2 regions of the Paenibacillus sp. FSL R10-2796 genome follow, and region 1 is predicted to be linked to the other one. Evidence: a T-box and tRNA genes for the amino acid it is inferred to sense, from the RefSeq annotation. Region 1 holds a T-box; the other holds one or more tRNA genes.

Region 1 (8,704 bases):
GGGATTCGAAAAAGGCGTTTCTGTTATGCGGTTATGTTCTATTCACGAGCCAATTCATTCAGCCTATCGGCAAGAAATTCAGGCGTTATGTTATCCGTATCCCCTGCGTCATACAATGCACGGAGACGATTGTCCCGATCAACCAATGCTATGCGATTGGCATGTACGAAATTTTCTTTACTATTCCCTGCAATTAGTACTTTAAAAGAATCAGTTGCCAGCTTACGAATGACTTCCTGATCCCCCCGTAAGAAGTACCAACCCTTATAATCTGCCTGGAAACGGTCCGCAAAGCTTTTAATGGCTTCACGCGTATCATTCTCTGGATCAAAAGAAATGGAGACGAACGCCGTATCTTTTCCAAAGCTGCCATCGTCGACCAGAATTTTCTGCGTCTGAGATAACAGAAACGTAGTTATAGGACATACATCCGGACATTGTGTGAAAAAAAAGTATACCAGCCGCGCCTTACCTTGTGTATCAGCCAGAGTAATCTGGTCTCCATCCACATTTTCAAGTGAAAAGTCCTGCACTTCTCCGATTACCGGCAGTTTTTCTTTTCCTAAATTCAAAGAATTAACTGCCAGATAACCAGCCATTACCAAAGCAAGCAATAGTAGAATCCAGGTCCATTTATAACGCTTAAAGGTCTGCACGGACAATAATACCCTCCCTCTTCTTAACCGTGAATCGTATTCAATACAAGTACGATCAAACTTACCGTTAGGTAGTTAATGGAGAAGAGGAAGTTCTTCTTCGCCCAGACTTCGTCATCTTTTGCTGCAAAGCCCATCAAGGTTATGATTAACCAAGCCAGGGACAGCGCTGTTGAAATCACCAGATAAAAAATGCCTGCATAATCGTAGGCGTACATTAACACTGGAATAGGCAGCAACAGTGCTACATAAGGAATCATTTGAAACTTCGTACGACGTGTTCCTTTGACTACAGGCAGCAGCGGAAATCCAGCGGCTCTATATTCTTCTTTACGTCTAATCCCGAGTGCCCAGAAATGGGGAGGTTGCCACAGAAACAACATCGCAAACATCAGCCAAGCCCCTAGATCAACTGTTCCCGTAACTGCAACGTAGCCAATTACCGGTGGCATAGCTCCAGAGATCGCACCTACTGAAGTGCTCCATGTTGATGTCCGTTTCAACCAAAGGGTGTATACTACAACGTAAACGAACATCCCTACAATCCCGAACAGACCGGCTAAAACTCCGGAAAAAGCAAACAGTACAATCAAGCCCGCAATCCCTAGCCCTATAGCATACAGCAATACGGTTTTGGGTTTCAGTCGTCCTGTAGGAAGCCCCCGATCGCGCGTTCTTTCCATCTTCATGTCCAGGTCACGGTCGAAATAGTTATTAAAAACACAGGCCGAAGCCATAACCAGCATTGTACCGAGCAGAGTCAGAACTAATCTGCCGTATTGAACATCCCAACCTGAAGCCAGCCAATATCCTGCAAAGGCAGCGATGAGGTTAGATCGGATAATACCGGGTTTTGTTACGGTAATGAAATCACGCCAACTTGCACCTTCCGGTGGAGATTTTGCAGACATAGCTGCAGAATCGGAAGAAGCTTGAAATGTTATATGATTATCCACACCAAATGATCCTCCTTCTAAACGAACTTCTAACGTTCTAGCCGAAGCACTAAATAGACTTCGCTGTTAACTTTATCATATCAAACCCGAGGAGACTTTGACAGTCATGGCACAGTATGTTCATGAATTTGACAATTACGTGACAATATTTATTTCCAGCCCGTTAATAACCTAAGCTGTATTTGGGTAATTATTAATAATGTACTTCCGAACAACAAAGGAGAACTGACCAATGGACACCGCTACACATTTAGTTATGGGCATAGGGTTAGCCGGACTTTCATTCGTAGATCCTGTCGTTGCTTCTGACCCTAAACTGGCCGGGGCCGTTATGCTGGCTACGATTTTAGGCTCACAAGCTCCTGATGCCGATACCGCATTAAGACTAAAGGACAATGCAATATATATTCGTAATCACCGGGGAATCACACACTCCTTGCCTTTTCTAATTTTGTGGCCCGCTCTGATTGCCCTAGTCTTAGGGCCTCTGTTTGGATTTACTGATTTGGCAGCTTTAAGCCATGTTGCACTCTGGGGTTTCATAGGCGTAGGCGTGCACGTCTTCTCTGATCTGTTTAACACCTATGGAACCCAGGCCGCCCGTCCATTTACTGAGAAATGGATTGCCTGGAATATCATCCACATTTTCGATCCATTTATTTTTGGCAGCCATATCGCAGCTATTCTACTCTGGATCACTGGGATTGTGCCGCCCAAACCTTTATTTATTACGCTTTATGCCTGTACCATTCTTTATTATATTTGGAGAACAATTGTTCATGCCCGCCTTACACGAAACATCAAGCTTAAAGATATACACCATAATGCTGGTGAACGTTATATTGTAATCCCTACAATTTCACTTAAACGCTGGAACGTAGTTAAAGTGAAAAAAGACGGCAGCTATGACGTTGGGCAGCTACTGAACAACCGTCTGGAATGGTTCAAACATGCGGTCTGCTCGAATCATCCCGCTGTGGAAATATCCAAGTCGCATCCAGATATTCAGTCCTTTCTATATTTCACCTCTTATGCGGTTGCCGAAGTGGAGGAGCTTCCTTCAGGATATATGGTGCGCTGGGGAGACGTTCGTTATTTACACCGCAAACAATACCCTTTTGTGGCTGTATTAGTTATGGATAACCAATATAAACCTTTAAATACTTATGTAGGCTGGCTTAGCAGTGATAAGCTCGACAAACGATTTTCCATCGACCCTGGTTCTTTACGATGAAACTGTAGACTTACTGAGAGATCTATTCTATAATCACAAAAAATCCCGGAGTATTTTATAATACTCCGGGATTCATTTTAGCAGACACGGAAAGGAAAGCTCTTAATGGGTAAAGGACTCTCACTTTGGTTCGCTTGTTCTTCTATTCTTATTCTCACTGCCGCTTCAATCGCGATCAGCTATAGCTTCTGGCTGGCACTTCTGCTTGGTTTTCTTTGCGTAATGAATATTGGCTGGGGATTTATCCTCAAAGCCAGAATTAGACGCAAACAGGAAAGCTTAAGCTCTGACTAAGATTAACGAGCTGGCAGAAAGCCCATCCGCTCTTTTACGCCATTCAACGTCTCAGCTGCAACAATACGTGCACGTTCAGCACCTTCAGCAAGAATATCAGTGATCGCACCTGAACTGCGAATTTCATGATATCTTTGTTGCAAAGGCTCAAGTGTGGATACAACCACTTCCCCAAGATCCTTCTTAAAGCCACCATACATTTGTCCTTCATAACGATCGGCTATTTGCTGGAGGGACATCCCAGAACATTCCGAGTAAATACTCATCAAGTTACTAATCTCTGGCTTGTTAGCCGGATCAAAGATCACTTCACGTCCAGAATCAGTCGTTGCGCGGCTGATTTTTTTACGGATCACATCCGGCGAATCCAACAGGGCAATATAGCTGCCTGCATTCGGGCTGCTCTTGCTCATTTTTTTAGTGCCATCATCCAGAGACATAATGCGTGCGCCCACTTCAGGGATATACGGTTCAGGAATCGTAAAGAATTCGCCAAAACGGTTATTGAAACGGCCAGCTAAATCACGGGTCAACTCCAAGTGCTGCTTCTGATCTTCACCTACTGGCACAAGATCCGCATTATAAACAAGAATATCTGCTGCCATTAAAGAAGGATATACGAATAGGCCCGCGCCAACTGAATCCTTACCTGATGATTTATCTTTGAACTGTGTCATACGCTCAAGCTCGCCCATTGCCGTTAGCGTAGTCATGATCCAGCCCAATTCCGCATGCTGAGGCACATGAGACTGCATATATACATTCGAACGCACAGGATCAATTCCTGCCGCGATAAAGAGTGCAGCTACAGCTTCAGACTGCTCACGCAGTGCCGCAGGATCTTGAGCAACGGTGATCGCATGCATATCGACAACCATAAAGAAACATTGATGATCGTCTTGCAGCTTCACAAAATTTTTCAGCGCTCCGATATAGTTACCCAAAGTTAGAGAACCGCTCGGTTGTATGCCTGACATTACTTTTTTCAACATAATATAGACCTCCGTTAGATGTAATTTCCGATTTCCGAGAACGCAAAAAAAGCCTCATCCGCAAGGGACGTGAGACCGTGGTGCCACCCTTATTCGCTGCTTAACCTTTGTATAGTCAAAGGGAAACAGCCTTAGTCTTCCGTTAACGGGGAAGATCCGGCCGGTCTACTAGGGCATCTTGCTCCCGTTCAAGCGCGGCGCTCAGGGGTCCATTCATCAGGAGTGTCCTACCGGTTCGCATCAACCACCGGCTTTCTGAAGGTGTATTTCCTGTCTACTTGTCCCCGTCATCACATTCTCATCATAATTTAATGCCTTCATCATAGAACCATAAAGAGAAGTTGTCAAATCACTTAACCACTTCCGCATAAATCTGTTATGATAAGGTTATCCATGTTCTATTCGATTACAGTTACGATAAAGGAGCATATCTCATGAAACAGGTGACCAAAGGGCAGTGGGGCGGTTATGATACTTATATTTTGCACAGCCGCGAACTGGAAGTCACGCTTTTGCCGCGACTAGGAAACAACGTGATTTCATTGTTTGATGTAAAAGAACAACGGGAAATTCTGCGGCGGCCTGATGAAAGCGATCAAGCTTTCTTTATGCAAAAACCTTACCATTTTGGCATCCCGCTCTTAATTCCACCCGGAAGAATTCGTAAAGGAAAATTTCAATTCGAGGGTACAAGTTATCAATTTGACCAGAATACCGCTGGTGACAATCATATCCATGGTCTACACCGGACTCAATCCTGGTGTGTCAGCGATATTGAAGAAGACGAGGACGGTTGTGCAGTCACTACTGAATTCCTTACTGAAGATGATCCGCACTGGATGGAGCAATTTCCCATTCCACTCAAATTCGAAATGACATTCAGGCTTCAGGATGCCCGGCTCAGCCAGACTTTAAAGGTTACAAATCTCGGCGATCACCGTATTCCCTTTGGGATCGGCTATCACACCTGGTTTATGATCGATGGAGAACCTGAACGCTGGAATCTCAAGCTGCCCGTAAACAGCATTTATGAACTAAACGATGAATTGCTCCCTAGCGGCAATCTAATTCCACTTGGTGATCTAGATTCACTAAACTCTGGAATCAACCTCCAGGGAACTAATTTTGATACTGCTCTACGTATTGGTGACAAGCAGCCCGTAGAAGCCTTGCTATTACGCGATGATGGTTATGGTCTTCGTTATACAGCTGACGAGAATCATTTCCGTCACTGGGTCCTGTATACCAAAGGACCGGCCGATCAATTTCTGTGCATCGAACCTTACACCTGGCTCCCGGATGCTCCTAACGTTTCAGATGACCCTTCCTTCACGGGCTTGCTGAAGGTAGAACCAGGTCAAAGTCTTGAGCTGTCCACTATGCTGGAAATGATCTATCCCGAGAATTAAAGCAGATATACATTATATCGGTCTTCCCTTGCGTTTACGTAAGAGAAGGCCGATTTTTTGTGCGAGCTTAGTTATTTAGGCTTTCCTACCCTTACTTTTAATCGACTAATAATTACCATCCTTAAAACCTTTCGATAGCATGCATGAATTAGCCTCTTAGCGCTCATACTATCTTCACAACGGGCGAAGGAGGTGACACACATGGGTCAAGCAGGTCAAGGTCGTAGCAGCCGTTCCAATAACCTTGTAGTTCCTCAAGCAAATGCAGCGTTGCAACAATTGAAATATGAAGCAGCACAAGAGCTTGGAGTAACGATCCCAGCTGACGGTTATTACGGGAACTACACTTCCCGCGAAACTGGTTCTTTGGGAGGTTACATCACTAAACGTCTAGTACAACTGGCAGAACAACAACTGTCCGGTCGTCAGTAACATCGTTATCTTAAGTGTTTTATCCGGCAGAGGTCTTAAAAAGCCTATTGCCGACTAGCTTTCAAACCTCTCACACTTCTTCCAGAAGCTGTGGGAGGTTTTTCTAATTTATAGCCTATAATCCCAGCTGCAAACAATTTTTATGTAAAACGTTTAACTTAAAAATTGATCAGCACTCTCGGCGTAAGCATTACGGGGAGATCGAATCATCAGATTCGCCATATTATAATTAGACTCCAGCGTAGCATCTACGATTAGCTTTCCCTGTCTTATAGCGAACTCATAGCTGATCTCACCATGAGTCCAACGGCGTTTGTATTTCAGACTCTCCAGTGCCATTAGACGAAAAGAAGACTGCTGGCTCTCCGTTATTCCTTCCTTCACTTCTGTGAATCCACCCCCCCGACCGGCTAAAGGATGATGACGTATGCCGAATTTGCCAATGGTATTATTTCGTATTTGCACAAATACCGTACCGGAAGATAGTCCTGACAATTCCTCTTGCAGTTCCCTAAACACCAAATCCATCTGTCTTGCTAATGATAGCTGTTCTGTCTTAAGCATATCTTTCCTCCTAAAAGTTTTGTGAGCTTAGCTACTTCGAGTTTACTTCGTCTTATAAATCGAACCCTAAATATTTGGGCTAAGGGCCCGTCGCCACTGCGGGGAATGTTTGGACTTCCAGCCGCTGTTCTCTCCAAATTTCTTGAATTCTTACGCGTATAGCGGGTGAAATTCGGAGACAAAGGCAGTCGCTCTCGCTCTTACAGTTCCAAAATTCCCCTCCGCCACTCCTTCCCCTTTTCCCAAGTTTCTGGTTCGATTTATATCGTTTTGTGAGCTTAGCTACTTCGAGTTTACTTCGTACAAATCGGCTTAGTAAGCGCTTACTTAAGCTTTTTGAGCTGAGCTCATTTGTCTTCCATGCAAGCCTTTTATAAGGCTCAAGGCTCATTATAGACCCCTTAAATACGTCAAACAACATTATTCTACAAAATTGGGTTATTATCCCTAGTAATGCGCAAAATTCATGGATCATTCGTATATTAATTTTTATAAACCGGGGGTTTTCGACATTTAAGCATTAAAAAAAGACCCCTTAACCGGGGTCTTTGCGTGTTCACACTGAAATTCCGTTATTTTTTGCGCACTGAAATTTGTCTTATTTTAGACATTTCATGCTAAATGCTCTGTCATCTCCAAGAACTCGTTGATATCAGCCACAATCAGATCTGTAGCTCCTTGCCAGAAATCCGGTTTTGTCAGATCCACACCCAAATGTTTGAGCACCAAATCCTCCAATGTCATCACGCCGGTATCCTGCAACAAGCTATCATATTTGTCTGCAAAGGAAGCTCCCTCTTGTAATGCCAGACGATATAAGCCTGTACTGAACATATAACCAACGGTGTACGGGAAATTATAGAAAGGTACATCTGTGATATAGAAATGCAGCTTTGACGCCCAGAAGTGAGGATGGTATTCAGAAAGCACACCACAGAAAGCTTCTTTCTGTGCTTCCACCATCAGAGCAGACAGTTCCTCAGCATTTACAAGGCCTTCCTTACGTTTCTCATAAAAGCGAGTCTCGAACAAGAATCGAGCATGAATGTTCATAAAGAATGCCACACTGTTCTGTATCTTCGTTTCAAGCAGAGCCAGCTTCTCCTCTGCATTGCCCGCAGCTTTAACCTGAGCATCAGATACAATCACTTCTGCAAAGGTTGAAGCGGTCTCTGCAACGTTCATTGCATAATTCTGATTAAATACAGGTTGATCATCAAGCAGGTAGGAATGATAAGCATGTCCCAGCTCATGGGCCAATGTTGAAACATTGGAAGGTGTGCCGCTGTAAGTCATGAATATCCGTGATTCTTTACTCTCAGGGAAGGAAGTACAGAATCCACCAGGGCGTTTGCCATTACGATCCTCAACCTCGATCCAGTTATTATCAAAGGCACGCTCTGCAAACTCAGCCATCTTAGGACTAAATTTACGGAACTGTGTGACGATATCCTTCGCAGCTTGATCATAAGGGATCTTGCCGGAGGATTTGCCTACAGGAGCTTCGACATCGACCCATGAGAGAGAATCCAGCCCCAGCAGCTTAGCTTTACGCTGAAGGTAGGACACAAGTACAGGTTTGCTATTCGTAATCACGTCCCACATTGTATTTAAGGTGTCCTGTGTCATACGATTGATGCTGAGCGGATCTTTCAGAACATCGTCCCAGCCTCTGCCCTTATAGAGCTTCAGGCGGAAGCCTGCTAAGTGATTTAAGGTATCCGCGCAATTATCTGCCGCTTCAGTCCAAGCCTCTTCCCATTTATGGAACATCGTTTGCCGCACTTTTGGATCTGGATCATCCAGCTTATTAAAAGCTTGACCAGCAGATAGCAGCTTTGTTCCTTCTTCATCCTCAAATGGGATCTTGATCGAGCTAACAATCGTATCATAGTGCCCGCTCCATCCATGATATCCGTCAACAGCTAATTCCAACGCTAAGCTTTCCAGCTCAGGGCTCATCTTCTCACGGGCCAAATCACGGCTCTCGCTCAGTACGAACGTTAAAGGAGCAATCTCTGGACGAGCCATCCACTCAGCCCATACCTTGTCCGTAGTCTGACGAAGGACATTGCTAAATTGCGAGCTGATCCCTTCGAATCCGGCGCGCATGCTTGTCACTTTAGCCGCCAGTCTTACCGCACCCTTGTCCATCTGATTCTGAGCG
Region 2 (8,704 bases), 170 kb from region 1:
AGTGAACATGAGCGGAATCGCCATCTCAATCACATTACCAATATGACCTTTACTGGATAACGGCTCTAATAGGAATATACCAATCGTCTTCACAGGCTGATTACTGACCAAAGAGATGATCAGAAAGGCAATAGCGAGTGCAATAACGATTACCGCCGATGTCCGAATGTACTCAAAATATTTAACTTTAAACATGATTTACGGCCCTCCCGATGTGCTCCTCGTCCTGTCGATGAATCCCCAGCATATAAAGACCTAATTCTTCCTCACTAACCTTAGATGGCTCCTCGAAAAAGGCAACAATCTTACCCTCGTACATTACTAACAGACTATCGCTGATCTCCAAGATCTCATTCAAATCTGCCGACACTAGCAAAATCGCGCAATCGTCTGAACGTAATTCCAACAACTTTTGATGTATGAACTGGGCTGCGCCTATATCCACACCCCGTGTCGGCTGTTCTGCAATAAGCAGCTGCGGTTCAGTCGAACACTCTCTAGCTACGACCACCTTCTACATATTACCGCCTGACAACATTCCTATGGGCTGCGAAGGTCCTGAACAGCGGACTTTAAATTCCTCTACAAGGGATACTGCTAGCTTGGCAATTCGTGAACCATTCAAAAAAAGACCTTTATTCATTGCTTTTGTACGATACTGAGTAGATAGCAGATTATCAGCTATGCTTGCTTCACTAGCGATCCCTTGCCGCATCCGATCCTCCGGTATATAGGAAACGCCTAGCTTACGAATATCCAAAATATCCGATTCACGGATATCCTTTCCCTTCACTAGTACAGAACCCTGACTTGAGACACCTCTCAAGCTACCTGTAAGAGCTTCAATAAGCTGTGTCTGCCCGTTGCCTTCTACACCAGCAATCCCAACGATCTGCCCACCACGTACCGCAAAATTGATATCCGACAATAATGCTTTGCCATCTGCATCATTCACACCGAGTCCCTGCACCGTTAGTACTGGCTCACTAACAGCCAGAATCTCTTTGTCATATTTCAGCACGACATCTCTGCCGACCATTAACCGCGAGATTTCCTGTTCTGTCACATCCTGTGTTTGAAAAACACCTTCACTACGGCCGCTGCGCATAATCGTAATTCTGTCGCAAATCGCTTTGACTTCCTTTAATTTGTGCGAAATAAAAACTATCGTATGCCCCTGTTCCCTTAATTGCTTAAGCTCGCGGAACAATTCCTCTGTTTCCTGTGGAGTCAACACCGCAGTTGGCTCATCAAGCACCAGAATTTTCGCACCACGCAGCAGCGCCTTAAGAATCTCAACCTTTTGCTTCATCCCAACTGTAAGATCCTCTACTTTTGCCTTTGGATCCACGGCCAGATTGTATTTCCTTGCGGTCTCTTCCGTCATGCGCACAGCCTCGGCATAATTAATGCCAACTCCTCTGCGCGGCTCCATACCCAGCACCATATTCTCTGCCACCGTAAAAGAAGGTACCAACATGAAATGCTGGTGGACCATGCCGATACCTCTATCAATGGCGTCCTGAGCGGATTGCAGCTTTACTTTTTCACCCTTGATATAGATCTCGCCTTCACTTGGCTCTTCCATGCCGAACATAATCTTCATTAAAGTCGATTTACCTGCACCGTTCTCACCTGCAATCGCATGTATTTCTCCCTCACGTAAAGAAAAATGCACGTCTTTATTTGCAACGACGCCATTGGGATATACCTTGGTAATTCCCCGCATTTCCAGCAGAGCTGTGTACATAGGTCTCAACGCCTTTCAACTTGGAGGTCTGCAAAAATATACAGCTGGAATTCCCCTGACTAGAAGAATCTCCAACTGTAGGTTTATCTCTATAGAGCTGATCTTAAGGTTTAAAGCTTAAGGCTTAAGGCTTAACTGCGTTACGAATAGCTTCTACCTCTGCGGTTTCCATCCCCATCGCATTATCCACTTTAATTTCTTTATTGATCAGCTTTTGCTTCACTTCTTCAACCTTGGCCTGAAGATCAGCCGGGAATACATTTTTATAAATATCATTCTCAGCAATACCTACACCATCATCTACAAAGCTCAATACATCACGTTTGCCCATTTCTAGCGTACCCTCTTGCAATCTCTTCACTGCACCTAGAATAGCCGTATCAATCTTTTTAATCGATGAAGTAACGATTAGATTTGCTTTTTCACTATCTGTATCGTTAATCAACATTGCCTGATCGGAGTCTACACCGATTGCATATTTTTTCTTCTCTTTAGCTGCGTCAAAGATCCCAAGACCTGTACCCCCAGCCACGTTAAAAATAACATCCACACCGGAGTTATATTGAATTAGAGACAGCTCCTTACCTTTTGCCGGGTTAACAAAATCACCAGCGTACGACACAGCCACTTTTACATCAGGATCAACGTACTGAGCACCTTGAATGTAACCGACCAAGAAAGCATTAATCCCCGGAATATCCATACCGCCCACAAACCCAATCACATTCTCAGGGGTAGCATTCGGCATATCCGATTGTGTAGCTAATGCTGCTACGGCACCTGCCAAGAAAGATACTTCATTTGTCGCATAAGACATGTTGTACATGTTATCTGGTGCTTCATCGATGTCGGTATCATAATTAATGAATTTTTTGTCTGGATACAATTCTGCCGTTGCATTAAACATCTCTGTAATTTCAGAACCGCCAGAAATAATTACATCCCAATCCTCGGAAGCGATATCGTTAAATGTAGGCTCCCATTTCGTTTTATCAACGCCCATTTCAACAACCTTTGTTTCTGCACCAAGTTCATCCTTAACCTTTTGCAAGCCGTTATTAGCGGAATCAAAAAATGATTTATCCCCAAGTGTCCCCGGAATCAGCAATACAACCTTGAGTTTATCCCCTGCACCTGTTTCTCCACCCTCAGCAGCGTTTGATCCAGTATTCGCAGAAGAACCGTTATTGGACGTGTTATTTCCACATGCTGTGACCAGAACCATCACCATTAATAACAACAAAGAAAGAACTTTTTTATTCATTACTCTATTCCACCCCTAATTTTAGTTGGTTAGTAATCCGCAGAATCCCATCTTCACCCATTGTATAATTCACGGTTCAAATGGAAATTCTCTTTTTTCCAAATAAAGTATCATTGAAAGTAATAAATTTAACGTTTAGGCTCAAAAATAGCAATAAAAATACCATTATTATTAATAATCCGCTTTATTTCCGAACGAGATGGCCAGTCAGGTTGCGAACTTTCGGATTTATTGATACGATCATAACAAATATTATTAAAAATAATTATATGATTTCGGTCATAGTTTTGTACGATTCGGCTAAAACATAAGTATTGGAGGATCATCATGGATCGTGTTCTATATATTGTAAGTGCCACACATGAGCTAAATACTTATATCCCTCCACACCAGCATGAATGCTACGAACTAGTCTATTATTTACAGGGGGTAGGGACAACCAATGTTGGCCCACGAAGTTACCATTTTCGCTCCTCTTCTTTCGCGCTTGTGCCACCCAATCATAAACATGACGAGCACCACCGTGAGGATGCAAATGTATTATTTGTAGGCTTCCACTCGGAACACCCTAATATGAGTAATCTGCTCGGCGTATATGAAGATGATAAAGATCAGACCGTTCTTCAAATCCTGCTGCGAATGAAAGCAGAGTTTACACGCAAGCAAGACGGATTCTCTGAGCTTCTAAACCTACAAATGAGCGAGATTACCGTCCATCTTATGAGGCTTCTTAGTGCCTCTGGATATCAATCCCCAACAGAAGATCGAGTACAATATGTCCTTAATTATATGAATGAGCATTATCGCCATAAATTGTCCGTCGAAACACTATCAGAAATGTCCGGATATAGTTACGATCGTTTTCGCCATCTATTTAAAGAACGTTTCGGGTCTTCACCCCTGCGGTATTTGCTGTTAAAACGCCTGGATTATGCAAAATCTCTATTACGTCATACTCAGATGCAAATCTCTGAAGTATCCGCTGCTGCAGGTTTTGTGAACGATGCCCAATTCTGCAATATGTTCAAACGAGAAATAGGTCTTACTCCGCGAGCATTCCGCATTAATAATCAATCAGGTTAATCACTAATCAGATTAAAAAAGCCGTTGAATAGAGAGTTTCTCTATTTCAACGGCTTAATGCTGTAAACCCAAGAACATAAAGAAAAAAGGTTTGTAAGAATGCTTTTATAAGCAATCTTACAAACCTTTTTAAGATACCGGCGAGAGGACTCGAACCTCCACGGTTTCCCACTCGATTTTGAGTCGAGCGCGTCTGCCATTCCGCCACGCCGGCACATATGAACTAAATGGAGGCGCCACCCAGATTTGAACTGGGGATAAAGCTTTTGCAGAGCTTTGCCTTACCACTTGGCTATGGCGCCATGTAAATTTTGGAGCGGACGACGGGAATCGAACCCGCGACCCTCGCCTTGGCAAGGCGATGCTCTACCGCTGAGCCACGTCCGCATAAAATGGCTGGGGATATAGGATTCGAACCTATGAGTGACGGAGTCAAAGTCCGTTGCCTTACCGCTTGGCTAATCCCCAATAACATTTTAAAGTAAAATGGGGCGACTGATGGGTCTCGAACCCACGAATGCCGGAACCACAATCCGGTGCGTTAACCCCTTCGCCACAGTCGCCATATTAAGTTGATATTGTTGCCATTATTCATTTTAAAGTAAATGGGGCGGCCGATGGGTCTCGAACCCACGAATGCCGGAACCACAATCCGGTGCGTTAACCCCTTCGCCACGGCCGCCATATTAAACTTTAGAAAGAACTTGGCAGGGGCAGCAGGAATTGAACCCACACCAACGGTTTTGGAGACCGTTGTTCTACCTTTAAACTATGCCCCTAAAAACTGGTGGAGGATGATGGATTCGAACCACCGAACACTCACGTGAGCAGATTTACAGTCTGATGCGTTTGGCCACTTCGCTAATCCTCCAAGGATGGTGCCGGCGAGAGGACTTGAACCCCCAACCTACTGATTACAAGTCAGTTGCTCTACCAATTGAGCTACACCGGCATGGCACTCATTCTTTTGTGATGATAAATGGTGGCTCGGGACGGAATCGAACCGCCGACACGAGGATTTTCAGTCCTCTGCTCTACCGACTGAGCTACCGAGCCATGATGAAAATGGCGGAACCGACGGGATTCGAACCCGCGATCTCCTGCGTGACAGGCAGGCATGTTAGGCCAACTACACCACGGTTCCAAAAGATATAATTGCTTAAGTTAATTGGTTGCGGGGGCAGGATTTGAACCTGCGGCCTTCGGGTTATGAGCCCGACGAGCTACCGGGCTGCTCCACCCCGCGTCAGTAAGAAAATGTTATGGTGGAGGCTGAGGGGATCGAACCCCCGACCCTCTGCTTGTAAGGCAGATGCTCTCCCAGCTGAGCTAAGCCTCCATAAACAACAATTGTTATTGTACCAAAGTCCACTAGGATAAATCAAGTGAAAATTTGGTGACCCGTATGGGATTCGAACCCATGTTACCTCCGTGAAAGGGAGGTGTCTTAACCCCTTGACCAACGGGCCATACTAATTAAAAATTTGTGGCGGAGAGAGAGGGATTCGAACCCTCGAGACGCTTGTGGCGCCTACACGATTTCCAATCGTGCTCCTTCGGCCAAACTCGGACACCTCTCCATATGGCTCCCCGAACAGGACTCGAACCTGTGACAACTCGATTAACAGTCGAGTGCTCTACCAACTGAGCTATCAGGGAATATTCATACCAGGCTTGATGCCTGAAAACTGAATCCGAAACAAATTTGCATTCTACGTATAGGATAAGCCCTCGACCGATTAGTATTGGTCAGCTCCATGCATTGCTGCACTTCCACCTCCAACCTATCTACCTCGTCGTCTTCAAGGGGTCTTACTAATTGGGAAATCTCATCTTGAGGGGGGCTTCACGCTTAGATGCTTTCAGCGCTTATCCCGTCCGTACGTAGCTACCCAGCCATGCTCCTGGCGGAACAACTGGTGCACCAGCGGTACGTCCATCCCGGTCCTCTCGTACTAAGGACAGCTCCTCTCAAATTTCCTGCGCCCACGACAGATAGGGACCGAACTGTCTCACGACGTTCTGAACCCAGCTCGCGTACCGCTTTAATGGGCGAACAGCCCAACCCTTGGGACCTACTTCAGCCCCAGGATGCGATGAGCCGACATCGAGGTGCCAAACCTCCCCGTCGATGTGGACTCTTGGGGGAGATAAGCCTGTTATCCCCAGGGTAGCTTTTATCCGTTGAGCGATGGCCCTTCCATGCGGTACCACCGGATCACTAAGTCCGACTTTCGTCCCTGCTCGACTTGTAGGTCTCGCAGTCAAGCTCCCTTATGCCTTTGCACTCTGCGAATGATTTCCAACCATTCTGAGGGAACCTTGGAACGCCTCCGTTACTCTTTAGGAGGCGACCGCCCCAGTCAAACTGCCCGCCTGACACGGTCCCCGTACCCGGTAAGGGTACTAGGTTAGAACCTAGATACGATCAGGGTGGTATCCCAACGGCGCCTCCACCGAAGCTTGCGCTCCGATTTCTACGGCTCCCACCTATCCTGTACAGATCGTACCCAAATTCAATATCAAGCTGCAGTAAAGCTCCATGGGGTCTTTCCGTCTTGTCGCGGGTAACCTGCATCTTCACAGGTATTAAAATTTCACCGGATCTCTCGTTGAGACAGCGCCCAAGTCGTTACGCCATTCGTGCGGGTCAGAATTTACCTGACAAGGAATTTCGCTACCTTAGGACCGTTATAGTTACGGCCGCCGTTTACTGGGGCTTCGGTTCATAGCTTCGGGTTACCCCTAACCACTCCCCTTAACCTTCCAGCACCGGGCAGGCGTCAGCCCGTATACTTCGCCTTGCGGCTTCGCACAGACCTGTGTTTTTGCTAAACAGTCGCTTGGGCCTTTTCACTGCGGCCCCCTCGTGCTATTCACACTACCGGGGCACCCCTTCTCCCGAAGTTACGGGGTCATTTTGCCGAGTTCCTTAACGAGAGTTCTTCCGCGCGCCTTAGAATTCTCTTCTCGCCTACCTGTGTCGGTTTGCGGTACGGGCACCTTCTCCTGGCTAGAGGCTTTTCTTGGCAGTGTGAGATCATGACCTTCGCTACTACAATTTTCGCTCCCCATCACAGCCCAGCCTTAATGATGTGCGGATTTGCCTACACATCAGCCTCACTGCTTAGACGGACATCCATCAGTCCGCGTCACTACCCTCCTGCGTCACCCCATCGCTCATAGCGGATTACGGTGGTACAGTAATTTCAAACTGTTGTCCTTCGACTACGCCTTTCGGCCTCGCCTTAGGTCCCGACTTACCCTGAGCGGACGAGCCTTCCTCAGGAAACCTTGGGCTTTCGGCGGATCAGATTCTCACTGATCTTTTCGTTACTCATACCGGCATTCTCACTTGTGTAGTGTCCAGCGCTCTTTTCAGTACACCTTCAACCCCTACACAACGCTCCCCTACCCCAGATACATACGTATCTAGCCATAGCTTCGGTGGTGTGTTTAGCCCCGTTACATTTTCGGCGCAGAGTCACTCGACCAGTGAGCTATTACGCACTCTTTCAATGGTGGCTGCTTCTAAGCCAACATCCTGGTTGTCTGTGCAACTCCACATCCTTTCCCACTTAACACACACTTGGGGACCTTAGCTGATGGTCTGGGCTGTTTCCCTTTTGACAATGGATCTTAGCACTCACTGTCTGACTCCCGGCAATAAGTATATGGCATTCGGAGTTTGACTGAGCTTGGTAATCCTTGCGGACCCCGCACCCAATCAGTGCTCTACCTCCACTACTCTTATACCGAGGCTAGCCCTAAAGCTATTTCGGGGAGAACCAGCTATCTCCGAGTTCGATTGGAATTTCTCCGCTACCCCCACCTCATCCCCGCACTTTTCAACGTACGTGGGTTCGGGCCTCCAGTGCGTGTTACCGCACCTTCACCCTGGACAGGGGTAGATCACACGGTTTCGGGTCTACGTCCACATACTAATTCGCCCTATTCAGACTCGCTTTCGCTGCGGCTCCACCTTCTCGGCTTAACCTTGCATGTTAAACGTAACTCGCCGGTTCATTCTACAAAAGGCACGCCATCACCCATTAATAGGGCTCTGACTTTTTGTAAGCACACGGTTTCAGGTTCTATTTCACTCCCCTTCCGGGGTGCTTTTCACCTTTCCCTCACGGTACTGTTTCACTATCGGTCGCCAGGTAGTATTTAGCCTTAGCAGATGGTCCTGCTGGATTCATACGGGGTTTCACGTGCCCCGCACTACTCGGGATCCGTCTCGGAGAGAACACAGTTTAGGTTACAGGGCTTTTACCTCTATCGCGGGCCTTTCCAGACCTCTTCGCCTACCATATTCCTTTGTAACTCCATGTGAGACGTCCCACAACCCCTAAGAGCAAGCTCTTAGGTTTAGGCTGTTCCGCGTTCGCTCGCCGCTACTGACGGAATCACTATTGTTTTCTCTTCCTCAGGGTACTTAGATGTTTCAGTTCCCCTGGTCTGCCTCTACACACCCTATGTATTCAGGTATGAGTAACTGCGAATTACCACAGCTGGGTTTCCCCATTCGGACACCCCCGGATCAAAGCTTGCTTACAGCTCCCCGAGGCAGTTTCGTTGTTCGCCACGTCCTTCGTCGGCTCCTG

The links. A T-box is a leader RNA that pairs with one kind of tRNA and senses whether it is charged. The one in region 1 lies ahead of trpS (tryptophan--tRNA ligase), so its partner is inferred to be a tRNA-Trp.
Region 2: it encodes a tRNA-Trp, which carries the amino acid that the T-box ahead of trpS (tryptophan--tRNA ligase) is inferred to sense. The anticodon was not compared.

Annotation. Positions count from the first base shown of each region.
Region 1 covers NZ_CP150178.1:6,167,805-6,176,508, forward strand. The annotation lists gene NST58_RS27530 (SCO family protein) at 39-656, opposite strand; gene cyoE (heme o synthase) at 680-1,612, opposite strand; gene NST58_RS27540 (metal-dependent hydrolase) at 1,845-2,846, shown strand; gene NST58_RS27545 (hypothetical protein) at 2,952-3,140, shown strand; gene trpS (tryptophan--tRNA ligase) at 3,143-4,129, opposite strand; T-box leader at 4,193-4,432, opposite strand; gene NST58_RS27555 (aldose 1-epimerase) at 4,567-5,541, shown strand; gene NST58_RS27560 (alpha/beta-type small acid-soluble spore protein) at 5,743-5,973, shown strand; gene NST58_RS27565 (hypothetical protein) at 6,127-6,537, opposite strand; gene NST58_RS27570 (M3 family oligoendopeptidase) at 7,150-8,704, opposite strand, start outside.
Region 2 covers NZ_CP150178.1:6,339,480-6,348,183, forward strand. The annotation lists gene NST58_RS28195 (ABC transporter permease) at 1-195, opposite strand, end outside; gene NST58_RS28200 (hypothetical protein) at 188-511, opposite strand; gene NST58_RS28205 (ABC transporter ATP-binding protein) at 515-1,750, opposite strand; gene NST58_RS28210 (BMP family ABC transporter substrate-binding protein) at 1,875-3,014, opposite strand; gene NST58_RS28215 (AraC family transcriptional regulator) at 3,342-4,097, shown strand; tRNA gene NST58_RS28220 (tRNA-Leu) at 4,233-4,311, opposite strand; tRNA gene NST58_RS28225 (tRNA-Cys) at 4,326-4,399, opposite strand; tRNA gene NST58_RS28230 (tRNA-Gly) at 4,410-4,484, opposite strand; tRNA gene NST58_RS28235 (tRNA-Gln) at 4,491-4,565, opposite strand; tRNA gene NST58_RS28240 (tRNA-His) at 4,585-4,660, opposite strand; tRNA gene NST58_RS28245 (tRNA-His) at 4,704-4,779, opposite strand; tRNA gene NST58_RS28250 (tRNA-Trp) at 4,803-4,876, opposite strand; tRNA gene NST58_RS28255 (tRNA-Tyr) at 4,883-4,968, opposite strand; tRNA gene NST58_RS28260 (tRNA-Thr) at 4,974-5,049, opposite strand; tRNA gene NST58_RS28265 (tRNA-Phe) at 5,078-5,153, opposite strand; tRNA gene NST58_RS28270 (tRNA-Asp) at 5,164-5,241, opposite strand; tRNA gene NST58_RS28275 (tRNA-Met) at 5,267-5,343, opposite strand; tRNA gene NST58_RS28280 (tRNA-Val) at 5,361-5,436, opposite strand; tRNA gene NST58_RS28285 (tRNA-Glu) at 5,492-5,566, opposite strand; tRNA gene NST58_RS28290 (tRNA-Ser) at 5,585-5,677, opposite strand; tRNA gene NST58_RS28295 (tRNA-Asn) at 5,681-5,756, opposite strand; rRNA gene NST58_RS28300 (23S ribosomal RNA) at 5,817-8,704, opposite strand, start outside.